DNA from 2 places in the Streptomyces sp. SYSU D01066-1 genome. Region 2 is predicted to be linked to the other one. Evidence: riboswitches for the same ligand, from Rfam matches in the RefSeq annotation. Region 2 holds a riboswitch; the other holds the start of a gene.

Region 1 (3,180 bases), on a different contig from region 2:
GGCGAACTCGGCGGAGGCCGCGGCCAGGAAGTCCACCGGGTCGTCCTGCCAGTCGGGCTCGAACAGGCGGACCCGGCCGCCGCCGGCGGGGCCGTCCAGCGGGCCGCGTCCGGCGCGGCACAGCTCGGCCACGGCGGGCGGCGGCAGCGGGATGCCGACGACCCCGTCCGGGTTGACGGCGATGCCGACCTGCGGGGGCAGTCCGCGGGCGAACTCCACGGCGGGGGCGACGGTGTACGCCATGTGCGCGCCGACGACCTGGCGGAACTGCTCCTCGGAGCTGAACACCGGGACGTACGCCTGGCCCTGGATCTCCAGCGTGGGCAGGTCCAGGGGGCCGCTGTGCGGGCCGCCGCCGTTGGGCAGCGGGACCCAGACGAAGCTGCGGCCGAGGACCTCGACTATCCGGCCGCCGGCGCCCGGCACGCCGAGGGCGGCGGAGAGCACCTCCTCCAGTTCGTTGCCGGGCCATCCGCCGTGCGGGTGAGGGTGCGCCTGCGCCGGGAAGTCCATCTGCTTGCCTACCGCCTGTGGGGAACCGCTGGTGTGGCTGAGAAGGCTACCGGTCAGCCGGTGAAGCCGATCCGGCGCAGGGTGTCGGCCGCCGCGCGGTCGAGCAGGACGGCGGCGCCGCAGCCGGGCGGCAGCTCGCCCCGCTGGGCCGCGCGCAGCAGCCGGTGGGTGGCCGCGCGGTGGCGCAGGAAGGCGTACCGGGACACGCCCCGGCCGCGCTCGCGCTGGCCCCGCAGCGCCTGCTCGGCGTCGACGTCGAGCAGCAGCAGGTGCAGGGTGCCGCCGCGCCGCCGGGCCTCGCGGGCCAGCCAGCGGCGCACCCAGGTCTGGGTGCCGCAGTCGTGCACGACGACTCCCTCGCCGGAGCGCAGGGCGCGGCGCAGCCCGGCGTAGTGGGCGATCCGCACGAGGGGGCGGTAGACCGCGTACGGCAGGAAACGCGGCATGCGCCGGTCCCAGCGGTCGCGGGTGTCCTGCGAGTCGACGCGGATCCCGCGCACGGTCCGCTCCATCAGCGTGGACTTGCCGCTGCCGGGCAGTCCGGTGACCGCGACGAGGTCCTTCGGGCCGAAGAGCAGGGCGTGCGGGCTGCGGCCGGCCCGGTCCCGCAGATCGCGGACGACGGGTGCGGGCCCTGCAGCGCACGCCCCCCGGGCCGGGGCCGTGTGCTGCTCGGGCAGCGCGAGTCCCGAGGTCGTGGCGTATGCCGTGGTCCTGTTCACCGTGATCGTCCTCCCCTGGGGCGGTTCACGAGTTCCCATCCCCGTCGAGTGTAAAGAGAAGGTAATCCCGTGGTCTCGCGATTTCGTGCGCTCCACGCCACAAGCCGGTCACAAAGGCGGAGCCGGGGGGCGGTGCTACTGTGGCCGCGCCAACTGCATACCGGCCGTTTGAATCCGCGCGGGAGAGTCCCCGGCCGTCGCCGGGGCGCCGAAGGAGCAAGTTCCTCCCTTGAATCTCTCAGGCCCCGTCACCGCGCGGGCGAGGCACATCTGAAAAGCGGGCCGCCCCGGCGGCCCCACCCACGGTGCAAGTCCTGACCACGACCGGTACGTCCGGGCGTACGCGCGGTCACGGCGAACCTCTCAGGTACCGATGACAGATGGGGAGGGCCTTCCTCGCCCGTGCCGTCCTGTCCTGGGAGACGACCGATGAGCAGTACCCCACTCCGCCGTACCGCGCTGGACGCGGTACACCGCGCGCTCGGCGCGACCATGACCGACTTCGCCGGCTGGGAGATGCCGCTGCGCTACGGCTCCGAACGCGACGAGCACACCGCCGTACGCACCCGGGCCGGGCTGTTCGACCTCTCGCACATGGGCGAGATCACGGTCACCGGCCCCCAGGCCGCCGCGCTGCTGGACTTCGCGCTGGTCGGCGGCATCTCCACCGTGCGGCCGGGCCGCGCCCGCTACACCATGATCTGCCGGGCGGACGGCGGCATCCTGGACGACCTGATCGTCTACCGGACGGCCGGCGACACGTACCTGGTCGTCGCCAACGCCGCCAACGCCCAGGTGGTGCTGGACGCGCTCACCGAGCGGGCGGCCGGCTTCGACGCCGAGGTGCGCGACGACCGCGACGCCTACGCGCTGCTCGCCGTACAGGGACCGCGGTCGGCGGGCGTCCTCGCCGCGCTGACCGACGCCGACCTGGACGGGCTGAAGTACTACGCCGGGCTGCCCGGGACCGTCGCCGGCGTGCCCGCGCTGATCGCGCGCACCGGCTACACCGGCGAGGACGGCTTCGAGCTGTTCGTCGCCCCGGACGGCGCGGAGAAGGTGTGGCGGGCGCTGACCGAGGCGGGCGCGCCGGCCGGTCCGGTGCCGTGCGGCCTGTCCTGCCGGGACACGCTCCGCCTGGAGGCGGGCATGCCGCTGTACGGGCACGAGCTGACCACCGCGCTGACGCCCTTCGACGCCGGGCTCGGCCGGGTGGTGAAGTTCGACAAGGAGGGCGACTTCGTGGGCCGCGCGGCGCTGGCCGAGGCGGCGTCCCGGGCCCAGGACGAGCCCCCGCGCGTCCTGGTCGGCCTGGTCGCCGAGGGCCGCCGGGTGCCGCGCGCCGGGTACCCGGTGGTCGCCGGCGGCCGGGTGGTCGGCGAGGTCACCTCCGGCGCCCCCTCCCCCACGCTGGGCAAGCCGATCGCGATGGCGTACGTCGACGCGGCGTACGCGGCGCCGGGCACGCCCGGGGTCGGCGTCGACATCCGCGGCGGCCACGAGCCGTACCAGGTCGTGGCGCTGCCGTTCTACAGGCGCCGGAAGTAAGCGACCGCGCCAGAAGCGGGCGAGCGGCACGACAAGCGAGCGCGCCCGCCTTCCGTCACCCCCTCCGTTCACCGTCACACCACCTCTCACGGGAGAATTCAGACCATGAGCAACAACCCCCAGCAGCTGCGCTACAGCAAGGAGCACGAGTGGCTGTCGGCCACCGAGGACGGCGTCGCGACGGTCGGCATCACGGAGCACGCGGCAGGCGCCCTCGGTGACGTCGTCTTCGTCCAGCTCCCCGAGACCGGTGCCACCGTGACCGCGGGCGAGACCTGCGGCGAGCTGGAGTCGACCAAGTCGGTCTCCGACCTGTACTCCCCCGTCTCCGGCGAGGTCACCGAGGTCAACGAGAACGTCGTCGACGACCCGTCGCTGGTGAACTCGGCGCCCTTCG
Region 2 (3,180 bases):
GACGACGACCCTCATCCCGGCCATGACGGCGCTGGCGGCGTTGGTGCCGTGCGCGGAGGAGGGGATCAGGCAGACGGTGCGCTGCTCGTCGCCGTTGGCCCGGTGGTAACCGCGTACGGCGAGCAGGCCGGCCAGCTCGCCCTGCGACCCGGCGTTGGGCTGGAGCGAGACCCTGTCGTACCCGGTGACCTCGGCCAGCCGCTCCTCCAGCTCGCGGATGAGCGTGAGGTAGCCCTGCGCCTGCTCGGCGGGGGCGAAGGGGTGCAGCTGTCCGAACTCGGGCCAGGTCACCGGCTCCATCTCGGTGGTCGCGTTGAGCTTCATGGTGCAGGAACCCAGCGGGATCATGCCGCGGTCCAGCGCGTAGTCCCGGTCGGCCAGCCGGCGCAGGTAGCGCAGCATCGCGGTCTCGGACCGGTACTGGTGGAAGACGGGGTGGGCCAGGAACTCGTCGGTGCGCAGCAGCCCCTCGGGCAGCGCGTCCCCGGTCGCCGCGTCCAGCGCCTCGATGTCCCCCTCGGCCCCGAACGCGTTCCACACCCCGCCGATCCGCGCCCGCGTGGTCGTCTCGTCGCAGGCCATCGAGACGTGGTCGGCGTCGACGAGCCGCAGGTTGACGCCGTTCCGCCGGGCCGCCGCGACGATCTCGGCGGCCCGGCCGGGCACCCGCGCCGTGACCGTGTCGAAGTAGTCGCCGTGGACGATCTCGACACCGCTCGCCGCGAGCCCCGCGGCGAGGACGGCGGCGTAGCGGTGGGTGCGCCGGGCGATGGCCCGCAGCCCCTCGGGACCGTGGTACACGGCGTACATCCCGGCCATCACGGCGAGCAGCACCTGCGCAGTGCAGATGTTGCTGGTGGCCTTCTCCCGGCGGATGTGCTGCTCGCGGGTCTGCAGGGCCAGCCGGTAGGCCCGGTTCCCGTCGGCGTCCACGGAGACGCCCACCAGTCGTCCGGGCAGGCTGCGGGCCATCTTCTCCCGTACGGCCATGTAGCCGGCGTGCGGCCCGCCGAAGCCCATCGGCACCCCGAACCGCTGCGTCATGCCCACCGCGATGTCGGCGCCCAGCTCACCGGGCGACTTCAGCAGCGTCAGCGCGAGCAGGTCGGCGGCGACGGTGACCAGCGCGCCCAGTTCGTGCGCCCGGTCGATCACCGGCTTGATGTCGCGTACGGCCCCGGAGGCGCCCGGGTACTGGATCAGTACGCCGTTGATCTCCCGCTCCGCGACCTCGGCCGGGATGCCGTCGGTGAGGTCGGCGACGACGACCTCGACACCGGTCGGTTCGGCCCGCGTCCGGATCACGGCGACGGTCTGCGGCAGCGCGTCCGCGTCGACCAGGAACAGCCCCTTCTTGTTCTTCCCCATCCGCCGCGACAGCGCCATCGCCTCGGCGGCGGCCGTGCCCTCGTCGAGCAGCGAGGCCCCGGAGGTCGGCAGCCCGGTCAGCTCGGCCACCATCGTCTGGAAGTTGAGCAGCGCCTCCAGGCGCCCCTGCGAGATCTCCGGCTGGTACGGCGTGTACGCGGTGTACCAGGCCGGATTCTCCATGACGTTGCGCAGGATCACGGGCGGCGTGAACGTGCCGTGGTACCCGAGCCCGATCATCGAGTCGAGGACCTGGTTGCGGTCGGCCAGCGAGCGCAGTTCGGCGAGCACCTCGGCCTCGGTGCGCGCCCGGGGCAGGTCCAGCGCTCCGGTGCTCTTGATCACGTCCGGCACGGCGGCGGCCGTCAGCTCGTCGAGCGAGCCGTACCCGACCTGGGCGAGCATCTTGGCCCGGGCCTCGTGGTCGGGGCCGATGTGACGCCGCTCGAACGGCGTTCCCTGTTCGAGCTCAAAGAGCGGAGTACGGTGGGCTGTCATCGTGTGGAGGCCTCCTGGTCTGACGCGACCTGCGAGGGACACCACGGCGCGGGTGCCCCGACGGCCTCCCCCTCTGTCATCTCGACCTGAGAGCTTCACCGGGATCCTGTCGGGCCGTCCCGGCTTTCACCGTCGGTGAGAGCGGAAGCCGTCGACACCCGCCCTGCTTTCCAGAGTGACCTCGTCCGTGCGGTACGTGGGCCTGAGAGATTCCGGGGAGGGTTTGCTCCTTCGGCGCCCCCGGCGCAACCGGAGGACTCTCCCGCACGGGGTCAGCAGCCGTTCGCCAGCCTACCAGCGAGGCCCACGCACGGTCTTTCGAGTGGCCGCCCGTGCGAATGTGCTCTTTTGTAGTGCTTACGGATGATGTACCGGATGGTTGGCGACCACCTGGAGGGCCCGTGCGCACCGACATCGACCCGCGTGACCTGATCGGCCGCAAGGCGTTCGACCGCAACGGCACGAGGATCGGCACCGTCGACGAGGTCTACCTCGATGACGCCACCGGCGTACCCGAATGGGCGGCCGTCCGCACCGGCCTGTTCGGCCGGGACGCCTTCGTCCCCCTGGAACCCAGCGAACTGGTCGACGGCACCCTCCGGGTGCCCTTCGACCGCGCGCTGATCAAGGAGGCCCCCGACTTCGGCGTCGGCCGCCACCTCTCCCCGGAACAGGAACTGCAGCTCTACCACCACTACGGCCTCGACATCACCGCCCCGCCCCCGTCGCCCGGCCACGACTTCGGCGAGCTGGCGGGCCAGGAGGAGATGACCTGAGGCGTACGCGTGGGTGCCGCGCCGGCCGGGGGCGTCCCGTCCCACGCCCACGAGCACCGACGGCACCCGACGGCCACCCCGCCGCCCCCGGACACCTCCCCGGCCGACGGCCGCCGCGGACACCCACCGGACCCGGCCCGGCACCGGCACCGTGTCCCGGGCCCCCAGTCACCACCGCACCGGAACCACGCACGCGCGACAACCACGACGCCCCTCCCGCCGCCCCCGGCACCGCCCCGGCCGGACAGCTGCCCCCGGCACCGCCCGGCCGGACAGGTCACCCCGGAACACCCCAGCGGCCGGCAGGCCGCCGCCCCGGACACCCGCCAGGCCGCCCCAGATACCCGCCGCGCGGCCCGCTCCCGCCACGTGCCGTCCCCCGCGCCACGTGCGACCCGTCCCCCGCCGCGTCACCCCGTCGCACCTCCGTACCGACGCTCACCCCGCCCTGCCGCCCGCGGGCCGCACCGTCCCGGCGGTGTCACCGGGTCTTCGCCCCACCAGCGGCAGTGGATCCGCCGGCTCCAGCTCCGGGTCG

The links. Region 2 has a riboswitch for glycine ahead of gcvP (aminomethyl-transferring glycine dehydrogenase). Riboswitches for the same ligand answer to the same signal wherever they lie in the genome.
Region 1: it holds a riboswitch for glycine, as region 2 does, so the genes downstream of both, gcvT (glycine cleavage system aminomethyltransferase GcvT) here and gcvP (aminomethyl-transferring glycine dehydrogenase) in region 2, are expected to answer to the same signal.

What each region holds. Positions count from the first base shown of each region.
Region 1 covers NZ_JBUDHV010000006.1:228,965-232,144, forward strand. Annotated here, with positions in the region: gene ACY1JF_RS08955 (enhanced serine sensitivity protein SseB) at 1-513, opposite strand, end outside; gene ACY1JF_RS08960 (AAA family ATPase) at 567-1,235, opposite strand; glycine riboswitch at 1,405-1,499, shown strand; glycine riboswitch at 1,500-1,625, shown strand; gene gcvT (glycine cleavage system aminomethyltransferase GcvT) at 1,665-2,783, shown strand; gene gcvH (glycine cleavage system protein GcvH) at 2,889-3,180, shown strand, end outside.
Region 2 covers NZ_JBUDHV010000048.1:45,662-48,841, forward strand. Annotated here, with positions in the region: gene gcvP (aminomethyl-transferring glycine dehydrogenase) at 1-1,866, opposite strand, end outside; glycine riboswitch at 2,047-2,141, opposite strand; gene ACY1JF_RS29605 (PRC-barrel domain-containing protein) at 2,268-2,642, shown strand; gene ACY1JF_RS29610 (DNA polymerase IV) at 3,081-3,180, opposite strand, start outside.